Regions from separate parts of the Pseudarthrobacter sp. NPDC058196 genome, predicted to be linked through region 3. Evidence: riboswitches for the same ligand, from Rfam matches in the RefSeq annotation. Region 3 holds a riboswitch; each other region holds the start of a gene.
What was found. Region 3 has a riboswitch for thiamine pyrophosphate ahead of thiD (bifunctional hydroxymethylpyrimidine kinase/phosphomethylpyrimidine kinase). Riboswitches for the same ligand answer to the same signal wherever they lie in the genome.

Region 1 (4,275 bases), on a different contig from region 3:
ATCGGTGCGCCGAGGGGCATCACGGCGGTGGCGCCAAGGTTTTCCAGCCGCAGTGCCAGCACCGGATCGTCGTTGGTGTAGGCGAAGACCTTGAAGCCGCGGTTGACCAGCTGCTCGGTGGCGTCAACAAGTTCCACGGCGTCCGGCAGCAGGGTCTGTTCGTCGGCGATGACCTCCAGCTTCACCCAGTCGGTTTCGAGCGCTTCCCGGGCCAGTTCCGCGGTGAGGACGGCGTCGCGGGCGGTGAAGCAGCCGGCGGTGTTGGGCAGGACCTTGATCCCGTGGTCCACCAGCAGCTGGAACAGCGAGCCGGTTTCTGCTGTTGAGTAGCGCCGCATGGCCACTGTGGTCAGCGCCGTGCCGGAGGCCAGGAGCGCGGCGCCCAGTCCGTCCAGGCTGGGCGCACCGCCGGTGCCCATGATGAGCCGGGATCCCAGGGCGAGGCCGTCGATCACCAGTGCGTCGTCGGCGGCGTGGCTTGCGGTGTTGATGGTGCCGGTTTCGGTCATGGTGTCAGCCTCCCTGAACTGCGGTGACGAGTTCGATGTCGTCGCCGTCGGCGAGCGCGGTACCGAACCATTGGCTGCGCGGCACCACTTGGGCGTTGTGTGCGACGGCGACGCCCAGTTTCCCGCCGTCCGTCGCCTGGCCGTTGGGAGCCAGCGGCCGCCCGGTGACCTGGCTGACGAGCGTGGTGATGGAGGCGCCGTCGTCCACTGAGTGCGGGTTTCCGTTGAGGGTGATGTTCACGCTGTCTCCTTCATGTGGGGGCTTGGTACGGCCACGGCCGGCCTGGAAAAACGGTCCGGGCTGAACGGCGCCCAGCGGGGATCGGCTGCGCCGTCCAGCAGTGCTGCGCAGATCGCCGCTGCGGCAGGAGTGAGCAGGACTCCGTGCCGGAAGAACCCCGTGGCGATGATCAGCCCCGGTATGTGCCCGTCCGCTGGACCGCCGGATCCCATGGACACCGCAACCCGGCCCAGCAGGGGTGCATTGTCGGGGGTCCCGGGGCGCGCACGGGCGGTGCATTCCAGGAGTTCGAGTTCGGCGACGGCGGGAACCAGCGCCTGGGCGTCCCGGAGCAGCTGGTACACGCTGCCGGCGCTCACGGCGTCGGAGAGCGCGTCCTCCCGTTGGGAGGCGCCGATAACCACCGTCCCGTCCTCCCGGGGCACGATGTACACCGGGATCCCGTGGACCAGCCCGCGCACCGTGGCGGTAACCAGCGGGCGGAGGTGCCGGGGCACGGAAAGCCGGAGGATGTCCCCGTGCACCGGGCGCAGAGGCAGTTCAAGGCCGTGGGGCAGGCCGTCCAGGGACGCGGCGTGCAGGCCGTTGGCCACCACCGTTTCCGCCGCCAGGACAGTGCTGCCGCTCCCCAGGCGGACGCCGGCCACCGTCCCGTCTCTCCACAGCAGTCCGGCCGCGCGTTCCGGTACTGCATACCCCTCACCGGCGCCGGCGACCGCCAGCTCCGGGGTTTCGCGCGCTCCTGCGGCGAGGGCCAGCCGCACGGACGCTATCAGTTTCCTCGGGTCCACCTGGTGGTCCGCCGGGGTGTCCAGCGCGCATGAGATCCCCGGGCTCAGCAGGGGTTCGCGGCTGCGGGCTTCACGCACGGTCAACGGTTCCACCTCCAGGCCGCTGGCCTGCTGCACTGCGCGCAGGTCCATCAGCGCCCGCCGGTCTGCGGCGTCGACACCGACGGCGAGGGTGGGGGTCGTCAGGTAGCCGGTCCCGGCACCGGCTGCGGCGGCGGCGACGCCGGCAGCGAAGCCAGGCCAACGGGATGATGCGTCGAGCATGAGGTCCAGGAGGTCCTCTTCCTGGTAGTGCAGCTCGCTGACGGGGGCCAGCATGCCGGCAGCGGCCCAGCTGGCGCCGGCCCCTGGTGCGTCATCGATGAGCACAACGGACCGACCGGAGCGCTGGACTTCCCAGGCGATTCCGTGTCCCACCACTCCCGCACCGATGACGGCGACGTCGGCCCGGATGGCGTCGTCGGCAGGCCCGGGCAGGCAGTTCTTGGAGGTAGCCATGGCGTGGTTCCTTCCCTACGCCGGTATTAGCCGGATCAGGTCAAGCGGTCGGCTCTGACGCCCTCTCAGCCCGGCGCTTTGTGACAGCTGCCGCGGGCTCCCGCAGTACCAGCCCAGTTTAGAGGAACTAGGCTGGCAGGCATGAATATGTCCCCTTCCTCCTTTCCTGCCCTTGGGGCGGCCCGACTGTACCTCTGCACGGACGCGCGCCGGGACCGCGGCGACTTTGCCCGGTTCGTGGATGCCGCGTTCGCCGGCGGCGTGGACATTATCCAGTTGCGCGACAAGGGCATTGAAGCCGCAGAGGAACTGGACCTGCTGGCGGTCTTGAAGGATGCGGCGGTGCGCCACGGGCGGCTGTGGGCCGTCAACGACCGGGCCGACATCGCTGTCCTGTCCGGCGCACCGGTGTTCCACATCGGCCAAAAGGACCTTCCGCTGGCTGCCGCCCGCACGCTGGTGAACGGCAATGCCGCCGTCGGGCTGTCCAGCCACAGCCCGGACCAGGTCGATGCCGCACTCGCCGCCGCTGCCGGACCCTCCCACCTGGACTATTTCTGTGTGGGACCTGTCTGGGCCACGCCCACCAAACCGGGCCGGACCGCCGTCGGGCTTGACCTGGTCAAGTATGCCGCCAGGGCCGCCGCGGAGGCATCCAACCCGGTGCCGTGGTTTGCCATCGGGGGCATCGACCACGGGAACGTTCACCAGGTGGCGGAGGCTGGTGCACGAAGGATCGTGGTGGTCCGTGCCATTACCGAGGCGGCGGATCCCGCGGCCGCTGCCGCCTCCTTGCTCGACGCGCTGGACGCTGCCGGCCCCGGGCCTGCGTAAACCCAGGACTTGGAGTTACGCTGACTTTTGTGTCACATCATCGGTTGGCTCCCAATGTCCGCGACCATCGGAACGCCTTGGAAGAGGCACTGGGTGCGTTGCGGGCCGAACTAGAACTGCCAGGGCCTTATCCGGCAGCGGCCGTGGACGATGCCCGCGCCGCCGTCGCGGCCCTGAAGCTGCCGTCCTATGACCTGACCGCCGTTGAGTTCGTGACCATTGACCCCGCCTCGTCCACGGACCTGGACCAGGCCGTGTTCATCGAGCCGGACGGGAGCGGCTACCGGGTGCTGTACGCGATAGCCGATGTTCCGGCCTTCGTGGTGCCGGGTGGTCCGCTGGATACCGAAACCAGGCGCCGCGGACAAACGTTCTACGCCCCCGACGGCCGCATCCCGCTGCACCCGGAGGTCATCAGCGAAGGTGCCGGGAGCCTGCTGCCGGGCCAGGAGTGTTCGGCTTTCGTCTGGGAATTCATGCTCGACGCCGACGCAGCGGTGATGTCCGTGGGCGTCAGGCGGGCGCGGATCCGCAGCCGCGACAAGCTCAGCTACAAAGGGGCACAGGCCGCCCTGGACGCCGGCACCGCTCCCCCCGTGCTGGAGCTCCTCCGGGACGTGGGGCTGAAACGGGTGGCGCTGGAGCGGGCGCGCGGGGGCGCCAGCCTCAACATGCCGGAGCAGGAGATCGTGCAGCTGCCCGACGGCGGCTACCGGATCGACGCCGCCCCGCAGCTTCCCGTGGAGGACTGGAACGCGCAGATTTCGCTGATGACGGGAATGGCCGCCGCCCAGCTCATGCTGGAAGGCAAGGTGGGCATCCTGCGCACCATGCCGGCCCCGGATGAGCGGTCGCTGAGGCATTTCCGGCTGCAGACCGAGGTGCTGGGCAGGCCGTGGGACGGCGAAGTCAGCTACGGCGAGTACCTGCGCTCGCTGGACCCCACCGATCCCCGCCAGCTGGCCATCATGCATTCGGCCGGGATGCTGTTCCGCGGTGCGTCCTACACCGCGTTTGACGGGACAGTCCCGGACGACGGTATCCAGTCCGCCATCGGAGCCGCCTACGCCCACACCACCGCCCCGCTGCGGCGGCTGGTGGATCGTTTCGTGCTGGTGATCTGCGAGGCCCTCAGCAACGGCGGGGATGTTCCGGGCTGGGCGCGGGAGGCGTTGCCGCTGCTGCCGGGAATCATGGCCGGTTCCGACCAGCTGGCGTCGCGGATGGAGCGGATGGCGCTGGACACTGTGGAGGCGGCACTGCTGTTGAACCACATCGGCCAGGAATTCGACGCGATCGTGATTTCCGGGTCGAAGCCCCAGAACGGGAACGGCAACGGGGCAGCGAAGAACGGCAACGGGAACGGCAGTTCCGGGATCATCCAGATCGCCGAACCGGCTGT
Region 2 (4,275 bases), on a different contig from region 3:
GATGGCCGCGGCGCCGCCGGCGGACATGTGGTGGCACACTCCCAGGGAGCCATCCCCGCCATGATGGCCGCCGTCGAACGCCCCGACCTCGTCTATTCGTTGACCCTGGTGGAACCGGCGTGCCTCTCGCTGACCGCGGAGCTGCCGGCAACCGCGGCACACATCAGCCTGATGAAGCCCCTCCTCGAGGTCCGACACAAGCTCAGTGACGAGGACTTCCAACGGGAGTTCGTCCGGCGGGTCTATGCCACGGACCTCCAGCAGCCCGCCACCACGGAGGAGAAACGGTCCGCACGCCGGCTGCGGCTCCAAGTCCCGTCGTGGGAAGCTCCCCTGCACATTGTTCCCGGCGTCCCCACCCTGGTCCTGACCGGGGGGTGGGAGCCGCTGTACGAGGAAATTGCCGGTTACCTGCGGGAGACCGGTGCCCTGCACCGCGTGGCTGCGGGCGGGCACCGGCCCCACGACTCGGTGGAAGGCGACCGGACCATCCGGCAGTTCATCAGCGGGGTCAGCCGCAGCGAGCCGGCCCGGGCCTCCTAGTTGCCGGCAGGCATCTGCAGTTCCGGCAGGTAGACCTTGCCGCCGGCGGCCAGGAACTCCTGGCTCTTTGCCCGCATCCCCGACGCCGCCGCCGTGAGTGCCGCTTGCGCCTCAGCCGAGCCATATTCATTCCGGATATCCTGGCTGATCCGCATCGAGCAGAACTTGGGCCCGCACATGGAGCAGAAGTGCGCTGTCTTGGCGGGTTCGGCCGGCAATGTCTCGTCGTGGAATGATTCCGCCGTCACCGGGTCCAGCGAGAGCGCGAACTGGTCGCGCCAGCGGAATTCGAACCGTGCCTTGGACAGAGCATCGTCGCGCTCGTGCGCCCCCGGGTGGCCCTTGGCCAGGTCCGCTGCGTGGGCCGCGATCTTGTACGTGATGACGCCGGTCTTTACGTCGTCTTTGTTGGGCAGGCCCAGGTGTTCCTTGGGCGTGACGTAGCAGAGCATGGCGGTGCCGTACCGGGCGATTTCGGTGGCCCCGATTGCCGAGGTGATGTGGTCGTAGCCGGGCGCGACATCGGTCACCAGCGGGCCGAGGGTGTAGAACGGCGCACCCTTGCACAGCTCCTGCTGCCGCTCCACATTTTCGCGGACCAGGTGGAACGGCACGTGGCCGGGGCCTTCCACCATCACCTGGACGTCGTACTCCCAAGCGCGCTGCGTCAGTTCGGCCAGCGTGTCCAGCTCGGCGAACTGCGCTGCGTCGTTGGCGTCCGCCGTGGAACCGGGCCGCAACCCGTCACCCAGGGAGAATGCGACGTCGTACTTGGCGAAGATTTCGCAGAGTTCGTCGAAGTGCGTGTACAGGAAGTTCTCCTGGTGGTGGGCCAGGCACCAGCCGGCCATGATCGATCCACCGCGCGAGACGATGCCCGTCACCCGGTTGGCCGTAAGCGGGACGTAGCGCAGCAGGACACCGGCGTGGATGGTCATGTAGTCCACGCCCTGCTCGCACTGCTCAATGACCGTGTCCCGGAAGATTTCCCAGGTCAGCGCGTTGGCCTCGCCGTTGACCTTTTCCAGTGCCTGGTAGATCGGCACGGTTCCGATCGGGACGGGAGAGTTGCGGATGATCCATTCCCTGGTGGTGTGGATGTCGTCCCCCGTGGACAGGTCCATCACCGTGTCCGCGCCCCACTGGGTAGCCCACTGGAGCTTGTCCACTTCTTCGGCGATGGAGCTCGTCACGGCGGAATTGCCGATGTTGGCGTTGATCTTCACCAGGAAGGCCTTGCCGATGATCATCGGCTCGGACTCGGGGTGGTTGATGTTGTTCGGGATGATGGCGCGCCCGGCGGCCACCTCGCTCCTGACCAGTTCCACGTCGCAGTTCTCCCGCAGCGCCACGAAGCGCATTTCCTGCGTGATGATGCCCTGCCGGGCGTAGTGCATTTGGGTTACTGTCCGGCCGTCGACGGCGCGGCGGGGCACCGGCCGGGCGCCCTTCCACTCCGCGGAGGCTGCTCCGCGGCGCACGGCCGAGCGGCCGTCGTCGAGCAGGTTGCGTTCCCTGCCGGTGTAGGCCTCGGTGTCCCCGCGCGCCACAATCCATTCGGCGCGGAAGGGCTGCAGCCCGCGCACGGGGTCGCTGCCGGGGCCCGCAGTCCGGTAGGTCCGGAAGGGGGGATTCGGCGTGCCGTTCGGCGATGGCTCAAGGGCGATTTCCGTCACCGGTACCCGGATCCCGGAACTGGCATCGTCGATCCATGCCAGGGAATGCGATGCCAGGGACTGCGTCACCGGCGGTGTGGATCCGGTGTCGGGACCGCTGGCCGAATCGGAACCGGACGGCAGCAGGGCAGGGTTCAACTGGGTGTTTTGCGTACTCAAGGGAATACTCACTTCCTTCGCCGGCATTACCCGGACAGGTTCAACGGTCGCAGGCTGCGTCAGCCCGATCTCAGCCCCTGCAAGGGCACCCGTGTGGTCAGCAACGAAGCTACCACAGCCCTCCGGAAGCCCGATGTAACAATCGATGATGCTAGCCTGACCGGGCAACGAAAGGATGCCCGGATGGCAGGAATCATTCACTTTCGCGGACCTGTCCTGGCTGCGCCGGAGCAGGTGCGGCACGGACTCTGGTCCGTGGACGGCACGCTCACTTTCCGCCGGCCCGCACCGCCACCTGACCGGGTACTTGACGGCTGGGTGTTGCCGGGCTTCGTGGACGCCCACTGCCACATCGGGCTGGGGCCGGCCGGTCCGGTGGAGGCCGCCGTGGCGGAGGCACAGGCGCTGGCGGACCTCAACGCCGGAACCCTGCTGGTCCGTGATGCCGGTTCGCCGGCCGATACTCGCTGGATGCAGGGCGGCAAGGAATTCCCGGTACTGATCCGCGCGGGCCGGCACATCGCCCGGACCCGGCGCTACCTTCGCGGCTTCGCCCACGAAGTCGAACCCGAGAGCCTCGTCGAGGCCGTGCGCAAGCAGGCCCGGGACGGTGACGGCTGGGTCAAACTGGTGGGGGACTGGATCGACCGGCGCGCCGGTGACCTGGCGCCCTCTTTTCCCGCCGCCGTCGTCCGCGACGCCGTCCGTGCCGCGCATGACGAAGGTGCGCGGGTGACGGCCCACTGCTTCGCCGAGGACACCCTGGACCAGATGCTCGACGCCGGCATCGACTGCATCGAGCACGCCACCGGGCTGCTGCCCCGCCACTTGCCCCGGTTCGCCGAGCAAGGCGTGCCGATCGTGCCCACCCTCATCAATATCGCCACGTTCCCGGACATTGCCGCCCAAGCGGAGCCCAAGTTTCCACGGTACGCGGCCCACATGAGGTCCCTCTGGGAGCGGAGGCTGGAGCGCGTAGCGCAGGCTTACGCCGCCGGCGTACGCATTTTCGCCGGAACGGACGCCGGCAGCGTCATCCGCCACGGCCGCATCGCGGACGAAATTCTCGCCCTGCACGGTGCGGGCCTGCCGATGGCTGCAGCACTGGATGCAGCGTGCTGGGCAGCCCGCCGCTGGCTCGGAGCGGACAGCCTGGAGGAGGGCGCACGCGCCGACGTGATCGTGTGCCGTGAGGATCCACGGGCGGTCCCGGAGACCATCGGCAGGCTGGAACACGTCGTGCTCGGCGGCCGCATTATTCAATGACTGAAAGGGGGGGTCCGGGACTTGGAATAAATTGAAGCTTCAAGTAATTTTAATAGGTGACAGGCCGCCATCGGGACGGCCGCCAATCCAAGGAGCCTCCAATGACCACAGCAGCCAACAGCCAGGACCTGCTTCCTGCCGACCTCGCCATGGGCACGGTGATGCTCAAGGTGGGGGACATGAAGGTCATGACCGACTACTACCAGCGCGCACTGGGCCTGGAGGTGGTGGCTGAGCAGGATGGCGGACTGTACCTCGGCCGTCTGGGCCGCCCGCTGGTCCACCTGGCCCCGGCTCCGGGGCTGAACCTGCCCGGCAGGGGAGAGGCCGGACTGTTCCACACCGCGCTGCTGTTTGAAAACCAGGCCTCCCTCGCCGCCACCATCGCCACGGCGGCGCAATACGAGCCGATGTCCTTCACCGGCAGCGCCGACCACTTGGTCAGCGAAGCCTTTTATTTCACCGATCCGGAAGGCAACGGCATCGAACTGTACTGGGACCGGCCGCGCAGCAACTGGTCCTGGAACGGGACGGACGTGGTGATGGACAGCCTCGCGCTGCCCCCGCAGCGCTACCTGGAGCAGCACCTCACTGAGGAATCGCTGGAAGGCCAGCGCGTGACGGCCGCAGG
Region 3 (4,275 bases):
CCTTTTTATGTGCCATCTGAAATGCCTGCCTCTAAATTCTGGGGAATCTGTTGAAATGCCTGAACAGTAACCGGTGGTTACTTGATGCCGGTGATCTTGACCTTGGTCAGTTCCTGGCGGTGACCCTGGCGCTTCTTGTAGCCGGTCTTGTTCTTGAACTTCTGGATGACAATCTTAGGACCACGCAGGTCCTGGAGGATTTCAGCCGTAACAGTTACCTTGGCCAGGTCCTTGGCTGCGGAGGTGACCTTGTCACCGTCAACCAGGAGCAGTGCGGGCAGCTCAATGGTGCTGCCGGCTCCACCGGCGACGCGGTTCAGGGTAACGAAGTCTCCAACGGAAACCTTCTCTTGGCGGCCGCCTGCGCGGACAATCGCGTACACCACTTGGGAACTCACTTCTCTCGACGTTTATAACAAAATTTGCGTGCGGAACCGACTCAATAAAAGCCTGGTTTCTCGCTGTGCCTCAACGCCGTGGGGTCATAACCCAAGTGTTGGCGTAAGCACCGAAGATCCAGAATACGCTAAATCCGTCTCCAGCCGCAAATGAGGCTGGTTCCGGAGGGCCGGCTGTGATAGTAACCACAACCTGGCATGCAGCGCCGCAACCGTGCGTATCCATTGTAGCCGGGGCGCCGCCATCGGTCGTCAGGAGTGGATGCGCGGCGCGTCGAAGAATTCCATTTCAAGCCGGCAGGACTGCTTGAACGCCGTCACCATGGCCGCCTGTTCGTGGTCGGAGGCCTTCCGTCCGGCCTCGTCCACGATGGCGATGGCCTGCCGGGTGGCCTCAGCGAAGCCTTCGTCGGCATAGGTGCGGATCCACGCAGCGTAGGCGTGCCCGTCCGGTTCGCCTGCCGCGAGGAACTGGGCGTGCAGTGTCCTGCCAACCTCGGCGTAGAGCCAGAAGCAGGGAAGGACAGCAGCGGCCAGGACGGCATAGCTGCCCGACGCCGAGACGGCAGTGAGGTGGTCAACGTAGGACTTGGTGACCGGCCCAAGGCCCGTCTGCCCGGGCCGGGTGCTGAGCCACGAGCGGTGCAGCTCCGATTCCACCTCCAGGCACTGCCGGGCCGAGCCTGCCCAGAACAGCTGCTCCGCCTCGGAGGGGGCCAGGGCGCTGGCCCGGGCCAGCACCCGGGAGTATCCGTTCAGGTACTGGGCGTCCTGGGCGAGATAGTAGGCGAAGTCCTTCTCGGCCAGTTCGCCCGAGACCAGGCCGAGGATGAAGTCCAGGGCGTAAATATCCGCCAGGTCCTGCCGGGCTTCGGCCCAAAGCCGTGCCGCGAAGCCGCCTTCCCGGAGGTGGGGCCGTACATGGTGGAAGTGGTGCACGGGTCCGCTCCCCTGGCCCACCTCCAGCTGGCCGGACTCCTCAAGCGCTCCGGCCAGCCAAGGCTTGACCGTCCGCAGTGACGCCTCCCAGTCGCCCAGCCGCGCCTGGACCGTTGCCATGGCAGAGGACAGCGAACAACCCGTGCCGTGGCTGTTGCCGGTGTTGACGCGGGCGCCAGGCACTTCCACGACGTCACGGGCCAGCAGGCCGGCGGTGTTCACCAGTGCGTCCGGGCAGCCCTCCCCTGACAGGTGTCCGCCCTTGACCAGGACGGTGGCGCCTGTGGCATCCGCCAGGCGCCTGCCCTGCTCCAGTGCGGCTTCCCAGTCCCCCGCGGGTTCTTCGCCCACGAGCATGGCCAGTTCCGGAAGGTTGGGGGTGATGAGGTGGGCAAGCGGCAGCAGGTCGCGGAGGGCGGCTTCGGCGGATTCCTTCAGCAGCCGGTCGCCGCTGGTGGCCACCATCACCGGGTCCAGGACCACGACGGCGGGACGCACCTTCTCGAGCCACTGCCTGACCGTGCGGATCACCGCTTCGTCGCCGAGCATGCCAATCTTGACGGCGTCGATGGTGATGTCGTCGCTGACGGCATCGAGTTGCTGGGCCAAAAATGCAGCAGGCGGAACGTGGACGGCCACGACGCCGCGGGTATTCTGCGCCGTGAGTGCTGTGATGGCGGCCATGCCATACCCGCCGTGCGCTGCAATGCTTTTCAGATCCGCCTGGATTCCTGCTCCGCCGGATGGATCCGAGCCCGCGATGGAGAGGACGCGTGGGATGTCGCGGCCCCCAGGGGTTCCGAAGGGGTCAGTGGAGGCAGTTGGCAGGGGCATGGAGAGGGTCGAAGACAACAGACATCCCTTCGCCGGTACTAGCCGGACAGGTTCAACGGGTGTGGATCTCAGCCGGCCTTCTGCGCGGCACCCCGTGTCGGATTCCCAGCCTAGCCGGTGGCACGGTGGCACGGTGAAGGTGACAGCGTCCGGATACAGGAAGTCCCCGCTTCGTGGACTGTTCCCCCTGAATTTTCGGGGGGAATAGTCCACGAAGCGGGGACTTCACTTATCGACGCGGTGGCCTGCCGGGATTTACAGCTCCGAAGCCGGGACGCCCACGCCGAGGATGATCGGTTCCTCGGAGCGCTTGCCGGTATCCGCCGCCTGCTGGTTCGCGGGCTCGGGGACCTTCGCTGCGTGCGAGTGCCCCGTGGTGGCGGGTTGGACGTTCTCATGGTGCTGGACGGCGGTTTCGTTGGCGGCACCCTGGGCGCGGCTGGCGGCACGGTGGCGGCGCGGCCTGCGCTGCCTGGTCTGCTCCAGCGTGTGGTCGGAGTAGTCCTTCCCGGCCGGTGCTTCCGCGGCGCGCGCCTGGGCTTCGCCGCCCTGCGGCCGGCTTTCCTGCGCGGCCTGTTCCGTTGCCTCATCAGCGGCTGCGGGGTTTTCCGGTGCGGCCTCAACGGCGGATTCCGGCTGGCCGAGGTGCGCGAATGCTTCCGCGAGACGGTCCAGCGTCAGGGCGGCCTTGGGGTGCTGCTCCTCCGCGTGCTCCACGAACGGAAGCGGTACTTTCTCGCCGCCGAACGTCAGGACCGCTGCGGGACGCCCGTGCGCATCGGCGTCGTGCTTCTCCGCGTCAGCTGCCGGAGCAGGCTGGACCGGCGCTTGCGGGGCCGGAGCCTGCCCTGCCGGGGCGTGCCGGGCAGCTGCCAGCTCGTCGTCGTGCAGGTGCGCCGCGTGGGCCGCTGCGGCGATGTTCGCCAGGGCAAGCCGGGTGGCCTCAGCCTTGGCGTGCCGCTCGGCGTCGGTGGGGTCCGGTTGGACGGTGTGCACATGCACCGCCGGTGCCGGAACGGCCTCGGCCTGCTGGCTACCGCGTCCACGGCGGCGTTTCCGCTCGGTGCGGGCACCGGGCTGGCCGGCGTCGGTCCGCTGCCCCTCCGGGCGGTGGGCCTCCCCACGGGTGTCGGGACGGTTGTCGGCGCGCTGGACGTGGTGTTCGGCCGCCACGATGTTGGCCCGGCGGTGCTCCACCGGATCGTCGTGGGTCACCACGCCGCGTCCAGCGCATGCCTCGCACTGCTCGCCGAAGACTTCCAGCAGGCCGGTGCCCATGCGCTTGCGCGTCATCTGGACCAGGCCCAGGGACGTGACCTCGGCAACCTGGTGCTTGGTCCGGTCACGGCCCAGGCACTCGACGAGGCGGCGCAGGACCAGGTCGCGGTTGGACTCGAGAACCATGTCAATGAAGTCGATCACAATGATGCCGCCGATGTCGCGCAGCCTCAGCTGGCGGACCACTTCCTCGGCAGCTTCGAGGTTGTTCTTGGTAACGGTTTCCTCAAGGTTGCCGCCGCTGCCGGTGAATTTGCCGGTGTTGACGTCCACCACGGTCATGGCTTCGGTGCGGTCGATGACCAGGGAGCCGCCGGATGGCAGGAACACCTTGCGCTCGAGCGCCTTGTGGATCTGCTCGTCGATGCGCCAGGCAGAGAAGATGTCCTGGTCCTTGGTCCACTTCTCGAGGCGGCCCACCAGGTCCGGGGCCACGTAGGTGACGTAGGCCTCGATGGTGTCCCAGGCTTCCTCGCCGGAGACGATGAGCTTGGAAAAGTCTTCGTTGAAGACGTCGCGGACCACCTTGATGGTCAGGTCCGGTTCGCCGTACAGCAGTTCGGGGGCAAGGACCTTGGTGGAGGTGGACTGGCTCTCGATGCCTTCCCACTGCGCGCGGAGGCGGTTGATGTCGTGCGTGAGTTCCTCTTCAGAAGCACCCTCTGCCGCGGTGCGGACAATGACACCGGCGTGCTCGGGGAGGCGGTCCTTGAGGATGCGCTTGAGGCGGTTGCGTTCGACGTCGGGCAGCTTGCGCGAGATGCCCGTCATGGAGCCGCCGGGCACGTACACCAAGTAGCGTCCGGGCAGGGAAATCTGGCTGGTG

Region 1: another riboswitch for thiamine pyrophosphate. It lies ahead of thiO (glycine oxidase ThiO); the one in region 3 lies ahead of thiD (bifunctional hydroxymethylpyrimidine kinase/phosphomethylpyrimidine kinase).
Region 2: another riboswitch for thiamine pyrophosphate. It lies ahead of thiC (phosphomethylpyrimidine synthase ThiC); the one in region 3 lies ahead of thiD (bifunctional hydroxymethylpyrimidine kinase/phosphomethylpyrimidine kinase).

What each region holds. Positions count from the first base shown of each region.
Region 1 is NZ_JBHVVN010000003.1:350,939-355,213, forward strand. Features, by position in the region: gene ACFVVC_RS06615 (thiazole synthase) at 1-509, opposite strand, end outside; gene thiS (sulfur carrier protein ThiS) at 514-750, opposite strand; gene thiO (glycine oxidase ThiO) at 747-2,039, opposite strand; TPP riboswitch at 2,034-2,153, opposite strand; gene thiE (thiamine phosphate synthase) at 2,181-2,873, shown strand; gene ACFVVC_RS06635 (RNB domain-containing ribonuclease) at 2,903-4,275, shown strand, end outside.
Region 2 is NZ_JBHVVN010000003.1:17,270-21,544, reverse strand. Features, by position in the region: gene ACFVVC_RS05180 (alpha/beta fold hydrolase) at 1-543, shown strand, start outside; gene thiC (phosphomethylpyrimidine synthase ThiC) at 540-2,378, opposite strand; TPP riboswitch at 2,374-2,481, opposite strand; gene ACFVVC_RS05170 (amidohydrolase family protein) at 2,562-3,644, shown strand; gene ACFVVC_RS05165 (VOC family protein) at 3,746-4,275, shown strand, end outside.
Region 3 is NZ_JBHVVN010000001.1:60,201-64,475, reverse strand. Features, by position in the region: gene rpmA (50S ribosomal protein L27) at 1-16, opposite strand, end outside; gene rplU (50S ribosomal protein L21) at 78-386, opposite strand; gene thiD (bifunctional hydroxymethylpyrimidine kinase/phosphomethylpyrimidine kinase) at 651-2,171, opposite strand; TPP riboswitch at 2,179-2,276, opposite strand; gene ACFVVC_RS00290 (Rne/Rng family ribonuclease) at 2,427-4,275, opposite strand, start outside.